Regions from separate parts of the Pseudofrankia saprophytica genome, predicted to be linked through region 2. Evidence: riboswitches for the same ligand, from Rfam matches in the RefSeq annotation. Region 2 holds a riboswitch; each other region holds the start of a gene.
The links. A riboswitch is a leader RNA that binds a small molecule or an ion and turns the genes downstream of it on or off. The one in region 2 is predicted to bind cyclic di-AMP.
Positions count from the first base shown of each region.

Region 1: linked by a shared signal. The riboswitch ahead of FRCN3DRAFT_RS0218280 (C40 family peptidase) and the one ahead of FRCN3DRAFT_RS56170 (C40 family peptidase) in region 2 are both predicted to bind cyclic di-AMP.
Region 3: linked by a shared signal. The riboswitch ahead of FRCN3DRAFT_RS0203785 (peptidoglycan-binding protein) and the one ahead of FRCN3DRAFT_RS56170 (C40 family peptidase) in region 2 are both predicted to bind cyclic di-AMP.
Region 4: linked by a shared signal. The riboswitch ahead of FRCN3DRAFT_RS0207295 (transglycosylase family protein) and the one ahead of FRCN3DRAFT_RS56170 (C40 family peptidase) in region 2 are both predicted to bind cyclic di-AMP.

Region 1 covers NZ_KI912266.1:4,379,062-4,382,146, forward strand. The annotation lists gene FRCN3DRAFT_RS49635 (class F sortase) at 1-821, shown strand, start outside; cyclic di-AMP (ydaO/yuaA leader) riboswitch at 1,444-1,639, shown strand; gene FRCN3DRAFT_RS0218280 (C40 family peptidase) at 1,658-2,725, shown strand; gene clsA (cardiolipin synthase ClsA) at 3,025-3,085, shown strand, end outside.
Region 2 covers NZ_KI912266.1:3,306,556-3,309,640, forward strand. The annotation lists gene FRCN3DRAFT_RS44410 (methyltransferase family protein) at 1-14, shown strand, start outside; gene FRCN3DRAFT_RS0213770 (class I SAM-dependent methyltransferase) at 188-862, shown strand; gene FRCN3DRAFT_RS56170 (C40 family peptidase) at 985-1,719, opposite strand; gene FRCN3DRAFT_RS56175 (hypothetical protein) at 1,712-1,969, shown strand; cyclic di-AMP (ydaO/yuaA leader) riboswitch at 2,031-2,197, opposite strand; gene FRCN3DRAFT_RS0213780 (BlaI/MecI/CopY family transcriptional regulator) at 2,506-2,877, shown strand; gene FRCN3DRAFT_RS0213785 (M56 family metallopeptidase) at 2,879-3,085, shown strand, end outside.
Region 3 covers NZ_KI912266.1:856,810-859,894, reverse strand. The annotation lists gene FRCN3DRAFT_RS0203790 (hypothetical protein) at 18-794, shown strand; gene FRCN3DRAFT_RS0203785 (peptidoglycan-binding protein) at 948-1,694, opposite strand; cyclic di-AMP (ydaO/yuaA leader) riboswitch at 1,701-1,882, opposite strand; gene FRCN3DRAFT_RS0203780 (substrate-binding domain-containing protein) at 2,470-3,085, shown strand, end outside.
Region 4 covers NZ_KI912266.1:1,724,732-1,727,816, forward strand. The annotation lists gene FRCN3DRAFT_RS0207285 (adenylosuccinate synthase) at 1-639, opposite strand, end outside; gene FRCN3DRAFT_RS0207290 (DUF3151 domain-containing protein) at 740-1,168, opposite strand; gene FRCN3DRAFT_RS0207295 (transglycosylase family protein) at 1,236-1,985, opposite strand; cyclic di-AMP (ydaO/yuaA leader) riboswitch at 1,987-2,165, opposite strand; gene FRCN3DRAFT_RS0207300 (transglycosylase family protein) at 2,804-3,085, opposite strand, start outside.

The sequences.
Region 1 (3,085 bases), 1.1 Mb from region 2:
TGCCGGCCCCGGTCGTCGCGACGAGCGGCGCGACGGTCTCCGGGCCGCCGCCGGCCACGGCGAGTCCGGTGCCGATGGTTGCGCCGCCGGTGGTGGCCGACCCGGTGCGGCTGCGGATCCCGGCGATCGCGGTGGACGCGCCCGTCGTCGGCCTCGGGCTGACCCCGCAGGGTGCCATCGACGTGCCGACCCAGTGGGGCGATGTGGGCTGGTACGACCCGGGAGTCGCCCCGGGCGCGGTGGGCCCGGCGGTGCTCGTCGGCCACTACGACTCGAAGAAGGGGCCGGCCGTCTTCTACCGGCTGCGCAGTCTGCTGCCGGGGGACCAGATGACCGTCGTCGGCGGTTCCGGGGCGAGCGTCACGTTCGTCGTCGACCGGGCGGAGACCGTGTCCAAGGCGACGTTCCCGACGCAGCGGGTCTACGGCCCGGTCACCCGCCCGGAGATCCGGATCATCACCTGCGACGGCGGCTTCGACGAGCACACGCACCACTATCTGGACAACCTCGTCGTGTACGGCCACGCCATCCCCACGCCGGTCGCCCCACCCGCGCCGGTCGCCCCACCCGCCCAGGGTTCCCCGGCCGCGCCGCTCGGTGTCGCTCCCGCGGCCGTGCCGCCGCCCACGGGCGTCCCGTCGGCCGCGTCGCCCCCTGGGGGCCCGCCCACGCCGCCAGCGACCACCTCCGCGGCCGTGGCGCCCACCGCGTCCACGAGCGCGGCGGGCGGATCCCCGCCGGCCGGGACGGCGCTGCCCCCGCCGGCCTCGTCCGCGTCCGTCGGGCCGTCCGCCGCCGTCACGCCGCGCCCATCCGGCTGACGGCGCCGCCCCCGCCGCGCCTCCTTCGTTCTTCGCCGGCCTGTCCGCCGTCCGCGTCGGTCGTCCGCTGCCTGTCCGCCGGTGTCGGGCTGATCGTGATGCCGCGGTCGCGGCGGCCGGTCGCACCGGTAGACAAGATAGTCAACGCTGTTGACGCGCCGACCCCGGCTTGGTGATCTTCGTCGGGCGGCGGCTCTTTGGTGTAGGGCGTGTGGGGAAGAGCCTGCCCCCACGGGGTGATCGCGGGGTGTGGCGATGTCGCGGCGGCGCACGTCTGTTTCGCCCCGCTCGCCCGCTAGGGACTTTGGTCTCTAGCGCGCATCGGGACTAAAGTCCCGGCGGCCCTGGGCTGGGCGTCGCCTGATGGTCGATTTCTCTCAGTCGACGCAACGAGACATCAACCACTGCGCCCGCGCTGGCGTGGAGTCGCCGGTCTTCGCGCCGTGCCGACGCCGGTTACTCCTGGCCAGGGCGCATGTGCAGAACAGACCGGAACGAGGTGGACATCTCATCGAAACGCGCGGCCGGGTGTCCAATTGTTGTGTTTATGGTGGTTGGAGGCCCCGCTGGGGGATCGACTATGGTCAGCGGTGCAACATTCTTCACCTAAGGCAACAAACCGCCAGGCCAAACGCCGAGTCCTGCCCCTGGTCTGACGTCCCCTCCGACACGCCGGGGCAGGAGCGGGGGACCCAACGTCCACCGGGCAACGCCGACATTCGGCCGCGCCCTCGGGGTGAAGCGGCCGCAAGGCGGCCGGGCAGCGTGAACCCTGCCCGAACCCGACAGCTGACCTCGCAGGCGTCAGGGAAGGACGCGCGTTGTCCCGTCGTGGCATGGCCTGGCTCCCGGACGACTGGGACGAGCTGGTGCGCGGTCGGCATCGCACGGACGGCGCTCCCAGCGGGGCCCGCCGGCGCAACGGCAACCAGCCCCGCCGGGTCAGCACGATCGCCGCGTTCACGACCGGCACGCTCGCCGTGTCCACCGCCGCGTTCGCCGCGACGGTCCCGTCCCAGGATTCGCCCTCGACGGTCGACACGAACCCGCAGAGCAACAGCACCACCTACGAGGCGAGTGCCCTGGGCGCGGCGCTCGGGGGCGGGGACGGCGAGGGCGGCTCCGGCGGCCTGGGCAGCGCCCTGGCCGGAGGTTCCGGCTCCGGCGGTCTCGCCGGGGCGCTGGCCGACTCCGGCCCGGTCTTCACGAACCTGGCGCTCACCGCGGACCACACCACCGTCCAGCCCAACGCCCCGGTCGTACTGACCGTCAAGGCGACGGAGGCGCTCGACGGCTCGCCGCTGGCCCGCCAGAAGGTGAAGATCGTCGTGGTGGACGGGCCGAAGTGGCAGGCCACCACCACTCTCACCACCGACGACCAGGGCCAGGCGAGCATCACCGCCCGGCTGCTGTCGACCACCACGCTCACCGCCGTGTTCGACGGCGGCAGCTCGCTGCGGCCCTCGGTGGCCGGCGCGACCACGATCACGATCCAGCAGCGCAGGGCCTCGGACTACCTCGACACGGGCGTCCCGTCCGTCATCCCGGGCAGCTCCATCGGCGAGAAGGCCGTCTACCTCGCCTCGCTGCAGAAGGGCAAGCCGTACGTCTACGGCTCCGAGGGCCCGTACTCGTTCGACTGCTCCGGCCTCGTCCAGTACGTCTTCAAGCAGCTGGGCCGCAACCTGCCGCGGACCGCCGAGGCGCAGTACTGGGCCACGTCGCACGTCGCCCAGTCGGGCAAGCAGCCCGGCGACCTGATCTTCTACGGCAGCCCGGGCAACATCTACCACGTCGGCATCTACGCCGGTAACGGCTACATGTGGGCCGCTCCGCAGACCGGTGGTGTGGTTTCCCTGCGCCCGATCTACAGCTCGACGTACCTCGTCGGCCGGGTCATGTGACGAAGGTGCGGCAGGCGCTCCGGGCCTGGCCGCGCCGCCGTCCGCCGGACGACTCGACCCCGGTCCGCCTGGACCGGGGTTCTTCATGTTCCGTTTCCGTCGGCGGCCAGGCCCGCCCCTCGTCCGCCCTCGCCGCGCTCAGGCGCATGGTCATCGACTAGCGTCTTGCTTTCAGGGGATGCGCCGGTCCTGAAGGCCGCGCCGCGGTACGCGCGTGCCCGACCCGGGCAGGACGTTTCCGCGTCGCCAAGTGCCCGTAATCTTGCTGGCAGGCCGCCGCTGAGGGGAGGAAATGCCGCATGACGAGCGCCGCCGCCCCCAGCGACCGGATCTGGACGATCCCGAACCTGCTGTCAGCGC
Region 2 (3,085 bases):
ACCGCCCGTTCTGAGTAGCGCGAGGACGCACCCTCGGCGGCTCCGGCCAGGCTGTGCCGCGGACCGGTCCGTGACCTGCGTCGCCTCCTCCTGGTCGGCAAGCAGGCCGATTGGTGGCCTGGTGTCCGGAAGCAGCGCGGCTCAGGCTGGGAAACAAGGACGACCCGGGCTGGAAGGGTTGTGAGCGGTGAGGAATGATCTGTCGGCCTTGCAGCATCCCCGGTTCGCCCGGTCCTACCCACGGATGAGCGCCGAGTCCGACCGGCGTGGCTCGGCCGCCCACCGCGACCGCCTGCTCGCCGGACTCGCAGGCCGGGTGCTGGAGATCGGGGCCGGCCACGGGCCGAACTTTGCCCACTATCCGCCGGAGGTGCGCGAGGTGGTGGCGGTCGAGCCCGAAGACCAGCTGCGCGGACTCGCCAGCCAGGCCGCGGCGGACGCCCCCGTGCCGGTGCGCGTGATCGCCGGCCAGGCGGGTGCGCTTCCCGGGTGCGACGGAGAGTTCGATGCCGTGGTGGTCTCGCTGGTGCTCTGCTCGGTCCCCGACCCAACCAGTGCGCTGGCCGAGGTCCGCCGGGTGCTTCGGCCGGGTGGGCAGTTGCGGTTCTACGAACACGTGCGGTCCGAGCATCGACTGCGAGGGCTGGCCGAAGATCTCATCACGCCGCTGTGGGCGAAGGGCGGTGGTGGCTGCCACCCGAACCGCCGGACGGCCGAGGCCATTCGCGCCGCCGGCTTCGCCGTCGAGGAGATCGCCCGGTTCACCTTCCGACCCCTGCGGTTCCTTCCGTCGACCGCCCACATCCTCGGCCGCGCCCAGCGGCCACTCGACGACACAGCCGCAGGCCACCAGGCGCAGTAGACCGGGTACGAGGCCGGATGACCGCATCGTGAGGACCGATCGCCGACGCGTCCTTGCTCGGATGCCGCCGCGGGTGCCCGCGGGCCGGACGGTGGGACCGGCCCACGGGCACCCGTCTGGTCCTACCGCACCCTGCCGACGTAGTAGGACGAGGTCCAGATGGCCTCGAGCTTGACCACGTCACCGCTCTTCGGCGCGACCCAGATCTTTCCGTCGCCGGCGTAGATGCCCTCGTGGTAGATCGACCCCGGCTCGCCGAAGAAGATCAGATCCCCTGGCTGTTCGGAGCCGCGCGAGATCCGGGTCGTCGCCGCGAACTGCTGGTCGGTGGTGCGGGGCAGCGTGATGCCGAGCTGCTTGTAGACGTACTGCACCAGCCCCGAGCAGTCGAAGTCGTACGGCCCCTCCGCCCCGTACACATATGGCTTGCCGGCCTGTAGTGATGCCAGGTACACCGCCTTCTCCCCGATCGTCGTCGCGCCGGTGGGCGCGTCGGCGATGGTCTCGCCCGCGGGCCCGCGGGCGGCGGCCGGGGCGGCGGTCGCGGGCGGCGCGGGGCGGACGCGGACGACCGCGGCGTCGGAGGTCGCGGCGTCCAGCTCCGGGCCGCCCGCGAATGTCGCCCTGATCTGGGTGGTCGTCAGGACCCGCGCCGCGTAGCTGGCGTAGCCGCCCGCGTCCGTGCGTAGTGCTTTGAACGTCGTCCAGCCGGTCGGGAACAGTGCCTGGACGAGGATGTCCTGGTCCGCGAGGGCACCGCCGCCTCGGGTGGTGAGCCGGAAGCCGACCTCGACCGGCTCGTCGGCGTTCACCGTGACGTCGGGGACGGCCGGCGTCAGCGAGACCGCCGTGCGCACGTGGAGAGAGACCGGCAGGGCCGACCCGGAGGTGGAGGCCGCAGCGGGAGTCGTCTCGGTGCCCAAGGCCGCGCCCAGGGAGTTCGCGGTGATCCTGTGCGCTCCGGTGTCCGTGTCCGCTGCGCCGGGGCCGAGAGAGCCAGCCAGTGCCACCCCGGACACGGCCACGGTGCCCGTGGTGATCACCGCGAAGGTGGCGCGGCTCGAAGTCCGAGCCAGCAGCGTCCCCGAGCGGGCGCGGGCGCGGTGACGACCGCGCCGGGCCGTGGCGGGACTCCGTTCGGACGTTTGTGGTTCGCGTGCCTGCACGTGAAACCTTTCCCAGACGCCTGCGAGGTGAGCTGTCGGGTTCGGGCTGGGAGCCCGGCCGGCCGTGTCGAACACGCCCGGCTTCACCCCAAGGGCGCCGCCGGAGGGATGCGGCGCCCGGTGGAACGTGGTTCCCCCGCTCCTGCCCCGGCTGCGTCGGAGGGGTATCGCCGGACCGGGGGCAGGACTCGGCGTTCGGTCCGACGGCGATAGCGGGCACAGCCTAACAACTACACGCCATAGTAGGTCGCGTGGGGTGGATGGCACCGGCCGCGGCCATCGGAACTGCTCGGACCACAAACCCCCGCAGCCGACAGCCGCCGGACGTCGGTCCGAGGTCCCTTGGTGTTTTCGTGAGCGCTTCCCCCGATGGCGGCCGATCCGCCCGGTCGACGGCCGCCGAGCCGTGACACCATCGCAACGTCCGGAGACGCGCTCCGGCACACTCCGCATGGGCGGGCGGGTGATGGAGGCGGAATGGAGCTGTTCGGCGACCTCGAGGCCGAGGTGATGGACCGGATGTGGGCACGCGTGGAAGCCGCCACCGTGCGCGACATCCTGGAGGAGCTGCAGCAGGCCCGTCCCCTCGCCTACACCACGGTCATGACCGTGATGGATCGGCTCTTCCAGAAGGGCTGGCTCACCCGGGAGCGGGTCGGCCGCGGGTACGTCTATGCCACGACGCTCACGCGCAGCGAATACACCGCCCGGCAGCTGAACGAGGTGCTGTCCGGCACCGACAACCCGGGGATGGCGCTGCTGCACTTCGTCCGGTCGATGGACGCCGCCGAGGCCGAGGCGCTGGGCGACGCGCTGCGCTGGCGGGCCCAGGAGAAGGGCACCGGCTGACGTGGCGGCCCCGCTGCTGACCGGCTACATCCTGATCATGCTGTTCCTCGCGCCGCGGCTGCTGCGCGCCGCCGGCTGGACCCGCAGGGCGCCGAGGCTGGGCATCGGCGTCTGGATCGCCGCGTGCCTGTCCGCGGTCGCCGCGGTCTGCCTCGCCGGCGCCCTGCTGGTCGTGCCACTGCTGACCGTCGGCCACGCGATCATCTCG
Region 3 (3,085 bases), 2.4 Mb from region 2:
CCGGCACACTGGGCCGCATGGGTGTAGGGGAGCCCTCCGGGGAGTTCTCGGGCCAAAGCCAGCCGACGGGCTGGAACCAGGGCTACCCGCCAATGGGCCAATATCAGCAGCAGTACCCACCAACCGGTCAGTACCAGCAGCATCCGCCAACAGGCCCGTACCAGGGCTACCCGCCGCCGGGCCAGTACCAGCAGCCGCCGGGCGAGTACCAGCAGGGCCAGTACCAGCAGCAGTATCCGCCGGCCGGCGGATACCAGTGGGCTCCGCCGGAAGGGCAGGTCCCGCCAGCCGGCCAGAACCCCTGGTACCCGCCGCCGGGCGGCCACCAGCCATCGCCCCGTCGGCGACCCTGGCTGGTGCCGGTGCTGGTCGTCGGTGGATTGGTCCTCGTCGCCGGCGTCGTCCTCGGCGTGCTGAGACTGGTCAACCATGACGGGGGCGGGAGCGGAACCGGGACCACGGTGCCGAGCGCCTTCCTCGGAACCTGGTACGGCACGCACGGTGGCTCCGAGATGTCCCTGGAGCTCAAGGACGGCAAGGTGGGTGACGTCGTCGGCGCGACGACGTACCCGGGCGCCTGCACCGAGACGGTGACCCTGATCGAGGTCGGTGACGGCTCGTCGATCCGCGTGCACGAGGCGGTGCAGCCGGGCGACACCGAATGCACCGACGAGGACATCACCCTGACGCTCCAGGGATCGGGTTCGTTGAGCCTGCGCTATGAGTCGTACGCGGAGGGTGACCCGGACGGGACGGTCGTCATGACGCGGGCCGGCGGCGGCAGAGCGGCCTGAGAGCGACCTGACCGACCAGGGGCCGGAGCGGACGTAGGCCGCGACAAGCGGAACCGCCCTGACCTCGACAGGAGGGAGAGATCAGGGCGGTTCCGGGGCTCCCGCGTCCGGTGGGGGGAAGAGACGCGGGAGGGTCTTGCTGGTCGGCGTTGACTAGCCGAACAGCGCCTTGTGGGTCTGCGGACCGACGACGCCGTCGACCAGCAGGCCGTGGGCGGCCTGGTAGGCGCGCACGACGCTGGAGGTCTGCGGGCCGAAGTAGCCGTCGACCGCGACCACGTGGCCAAGGCTCCCGAGCTTCTGCTGCAACTGGCGGACCGCGTCCAGGTAGACGCTGTGGTTCGCCGCCTGCGACAGGTACCAGGCGTTCGCCGGGATCGCGGGCGCGGCCTTGGCCAGGGCGGCCGGGGCGGCGGAGACCGTCCCGCTGCCGACCGCGTTCGCGGCGGCATAGCCACGCGACAGGTAGTTCCGGTAGGCGCCGGTGGTGTAGGTGGTCCAGGCGCTTGGGCCGGAGCCCTTGCAAACCTGGGTGGCGGCCCACGCGTTGGTCGCCGGGTCGTAGAGGTTGCGGCTCCCGACCCAGCCGGAATGCGCCCGCATGTTGATCTGCCACAGGCCGCGCGAGTCCTCGCCGACGGTGGCGTGCGCGTAGGCGTTGCCGCCGGACTCGGCCAGCGCGATCGCGACCCAGGTCGCGAGGCTGACGCGGCAGCTGTCCAGGCCCGCGGAATGCGCGTAGGCGGCGATCTGGGAGTCCGAGACGCTGGACGCGGCACTGGCCGGAGCGGCGCCGGCGAAGACGGCGGCGCCGGCGGTGGCGGTTACGACGCCGGCGGCGACAACAGCCGAACTGCGGCGGCGGAAAGCACTCTGCTTGCGATGACGACCCTTGAGCATTCTGCGAAAATCTTTCCCGCACGCCTGTGAGGTTAGCTGTCGGGTTCGGGCCGGGAAGCCCGGCCGGCTATTTTTGGGCGCGCTGAAAAGCGCCTTTGAATGGCCGACTTAACCCCAAGGGCTCGCGCTGGGTGGCGCGAGCCCGGAGGAACGTGGTTCCCCCATTTCTGCCCTGGCGATGTTCTCGGAGGGGGCACCGATCCGGGGGCAGAACTCGGCGTCCGGATCGCTGCTTGCTGCGAGCGGAGCAACCGTAACTAGCTACCGGGTGTAGTCACAAGCGGGCGAACTGGGCAGATGTCCGGCAAGGCTGTCACGCTGCGTGTAAAGCCCTGTGGCAACGCGCTTGTCAACAACTAGCTGTGACCAGCGTCACATCAATTGTTGCAAAATTCGGGGAACAAGGAGCCGTTGTCGCGCGAATCAATGTCGCTCAACGGTTTCCAACAGCCACCCTTACCGAATGATGCTTATCGCGAGCGACGCAGATCTGATGCGCCGCGTAATATCCCGCCGAACTTCCCTCCGATCGAGCAATCGCCCGTCACGACGTGTTCCAGCCGTTGGGAAGCCGTGGTCGAGGTCACATCGGGTGACGACTGCCCGTCGGCTGTCGAGGCCGGTCGGGAGATCCGAACTCGTGAACAGGGCGTGAACTGTCGAGGGGAATCCTGACGCCGGTACGTACCGATTGAGTATGTTTGGTCCGAAAAATCGCCTCCGCACCGAAGCCGATGCGGAGGGTAGTCGATCCGCGGGTTGGAGCGTTGTCCAGGTGTTCGAAACCACCGCGGACAACCTGGGCACGTTCTTCTCGGCCGCGGCGCTGGTGGTGTCGCTCGCCGTCTGGTTGATCGACCGCTATGTCCGTCAGCGCCGGATCGTCAGCTACCGGGTCCACCTGAACACCAAGATTGACGTGAGCCCGCGGTCGGCCGCCGACGTCGCGGACCTGGAGCTGCGGCGGCGCACCGACGGAGAGCCCGTTCCCGGCGCGAGCCTGACCCTCGTGCGGGTGAAGAACGCAGGCCGTCTCGACGTGGACGCGGTGGACATCGTCCGCCCGCTCACGTTCACCTTCCCAAGGCGATCGGCCATGGGCGTCGAGGTGGTCGAGCCCAGCCCGGTGGAACTGCGCGATGTGATCATGAATGCCCGCTGGCCGGACCACCCGGGCCGCGTCCCGGGGCCGTTCATGGAAGGCGACAGGGTCGAGCTGCCGCCCATGGACCTGAACGAGGGCGTCCGGTTCAAGCTCCTCGTGCTGCTGTCCGGCGACGGCAACGAGGTGCACGCCCGCGGCTACATCCGCGGCGGCAAGTTCGAACGCGACACCAACCGCCGCCGCAATCGCGGGCTCGTCCTGGGCGGGCTCTCGTTGCTCCTCGCCG
Region 4 (3,085 bases), 1.6 Mb from region 2:
TGCGCGCAGCGCCGAGTCCAGCACGAGGCCGGTGTCCGCGATGTGCGGGCCGAGCTGCGCGGCGTACTCCAGGTACTCCTCGACCACCGCGTCGACCTCGATCTTGCGGCGGTTGTAGACCTTGGCGAGCACCTGGTTCTTCTCGCGCAGCGCCAGCTCCAGCTTCTGGCACAGGATGCCCGGGTCGAGCAGGTCCTGCACCCGGATGCCGGTGCGCGCGACCTTGTCGCCGTAGGCCGGGCCGATGCCGCGGCCGGTCGTGCCGATCCGGGCCTTGCCGAGGTAACGCTCGGTCACCCGGTCGAGGGCCCGGTGGTGCGGCATGATCAGATGGGCGTTCGCGCTGATCATCAGCCTGGAGGTGTCGATGCCGCGGGCGCGCAGACCGGCCATCTCCGCGAGCAGCACCCCCGGGTCGATCACCACACCATTCCCGATCACCGGGATGCAGTCCGCACGCAGGATCCCGCTGGGGATCAGGTGCAGGGCGTACTTCTCGTCGCCGATGACCACCGTATGGCCGGCATTGTTGCCGCCCTGGTAGCGCACGACGTAGTCGACGGCGCCGCCCAGAAGGTCGGTCGCCTTTCCCTTACCCTCGTCGCCCCACTGGGCTCCGATCAGGACAAGCGCAGGCACGGGGTGAGACTGTACCTAAGAACGAAGCCCCGCCTACCCCACCGATTGGCTGAGTGACGGCTCGGTGCCTGACTGTGCCTTCGACCCCGTGAGCCGATGATCAGTCGGCCTGGGTGAGCTGGCCAGGGGCGGTCGGGTCGCTGTCGAACAGGAACTTCCCGATCCGCTCGACCTCGGCGGTCTCGCCGATCGCGGCGGCGGCCTGCCCGAGGGCGGCCAGGGCGCGCAGGAATCCCTGGTTCGGTTCGTGCGACCAGGGGACCGGTCCGTGCCCGCGCCAGCCCGAGCGGCGCAGCGCGTCGAGGCCGCGGTGGTAGCCGGTGCGCGCGTAGGCGTACGCCTCGACTGGGCGCCCGCCGCCGAGGGCCTCCTCGGCCAACGCAGCCCACGCCGCGCTGGAGGTGGGGAACCGGGCGGCCACGCGGCTTGCGGCCTCACCCGCGGCGAGCGCCGCCGATGCGGGGTCGACCGGCAGCAGGGTGGCTGGTGGTCCGCCCATGAGATCGGGCCGTCCGGACGGAGTCGTCATGCCCCAACCGTAGACGGCGCGGCCCCCCGGCCACGGACCGGCCCGCGCGCGGCGTCCGAGCCGTGCGTCAGCCCTGGACGGTCGCCTTCCAGAGGTTCTCGCCGACGACGCCGGGCTCGCCGTCGCTGACCCCGGTCAGGTACGAGTAGAGCGCGGCGACGCCCTGCGACTGCGGGCCGAACTTGCCGTCGACGGTGAGCGAGAAGCTCTGGTCGCGCATCTGCTGCTGCCAGACGTAGGCGTCGGCGCGCACCTTGCCGCCGTCGGCCGTGGAGATCGTGCCGTGGAAGCCCGACTGCTGGACCTCGGAGCGGGCCCGGTCGAGCGTCATCGGAGGCTCGGCTGGCTGGACCGCCTGTTGGACCGAGCCGCTGGACGCGGACGACGAGACGCCGCCGACCGGCCCGTTGTTGGTCAGGCCAAGCTTCTTGGAGCAGGCCGGCCAGGGGGACCAGCCGCGGGAGTTGTAAAGCCGGTATGCCGCTTCGTCCTGAACGGCCGGGGCCGCCTCGCTCGGCAGGCCGGAGTAGCCGAGGCCCTGCCAGGTGCGCTTGTCGAACTGGTAGGCGCCGTAGAAGCCGTTGCCGGTGTTGATCGAGTAATTGCCGCCGGACTCGCACTGACGCAACCGGGCGAAGTCGTCCGGGGTGGCGGCGCCGGCCGGTATCGCGGTGACCGCGAGGCCGCTGCCCACGAGCGCCGTGACCGCGCCGGTGGTACGCAGCAGGCGGGCGGTCGACGACGGGCCCTGCGGGGCACGGTGCCGGCCTCCCGTCCTGGAGGCGGACCGGGCGTCACCGGACTGCTCAGACGGCATGTCGATCCCTTCCCTGCGCCTGCGGGGTGAGCTGTCGGGTTCGGGCTGGGAATGCCCGGCCGGTGTCACCTCGCGCGTCGCCCGCGGCGTCGCGCCCAGCTGACCGGCTTCACCCCGAGGACGTGACTGTCGTCCCGTCCGGAAGTGGGTCCCCCGCTCCTGCCCGAGCGGATCGTGCCCCGCGGCAGCGGGGCCATCTCCACACGCGGGTGGGGGCAGGACTCGGCGTCCGCCCGCGCGACTCACCCAGGTCGGATGAGTAGCACCGGACTGTAGCGAGTCGTCATCCTTCGCCGCAAACCGGGGTCACCCCAACGAAAGGGACGACCCCGGTTCGCGACTGTTCCGGCGGTGGCGCCAGCCACTCGCTGACGCCGCCCGACCGGCACGCCGGCCGGCGGCCACGCGATCATGATGAGGCTCGCGCGGCCTTCGACTCTGTGGCCGGCGCGACGGCACGGCGGCGAGGCAGCGACCGTCGTCGCCGCCAGATCCCCTCGCCCCACCGACCAACCGGCGGGCCAAGGCCGCACGCCTCCGACTGGCGGCCGGAGACGGGGTGGGAAAGGGGTCCCGTCGCCAGCGTGGGCAGCGGTCGGTGGGGGCCGATCGCGGCGAGGTTCCAGTGGCGGCGGGTCGACTGACCTCGCGGGGCCGGCCCGGGAGGGAGGATCCGGGCGGGTGGCCCAGGCCGAGGCTCCTGCCCGGGATCGGTGTCAGCCGATCCCCGGGAGTTCCGTCAACGACGGGCAATGGCAAAGCCCCGCGTGACGGGAGGCCTCGGCGAGAAGGTCAGCCGGGCGGTGACGCCTGACGGCTCAGGCGAAGGTGGCGGCCCAGGTCCTCTGGCCGACGACGCCGTCGACGGCCAGGCCCTTGGCCCGCTGCAGCGCGCGGGCGGCCTCGGCCGAACGCGGCCCGTAGTGCCCGTCGGCGGCGAGGGAATAGCCGATCTTGTTCATCTGGGCCTGCCAGGACTGGACGTCGGCGCGGTACTGGCCGGCCAGTGCCGTCGTGAAGGGCAGGTGCGCCGTGGTCGAGGAGATCGGCTGGGCCACGAGAGGCGCTCTGGGGGCCGACCGGGAGGCCTGGCCGGCGCC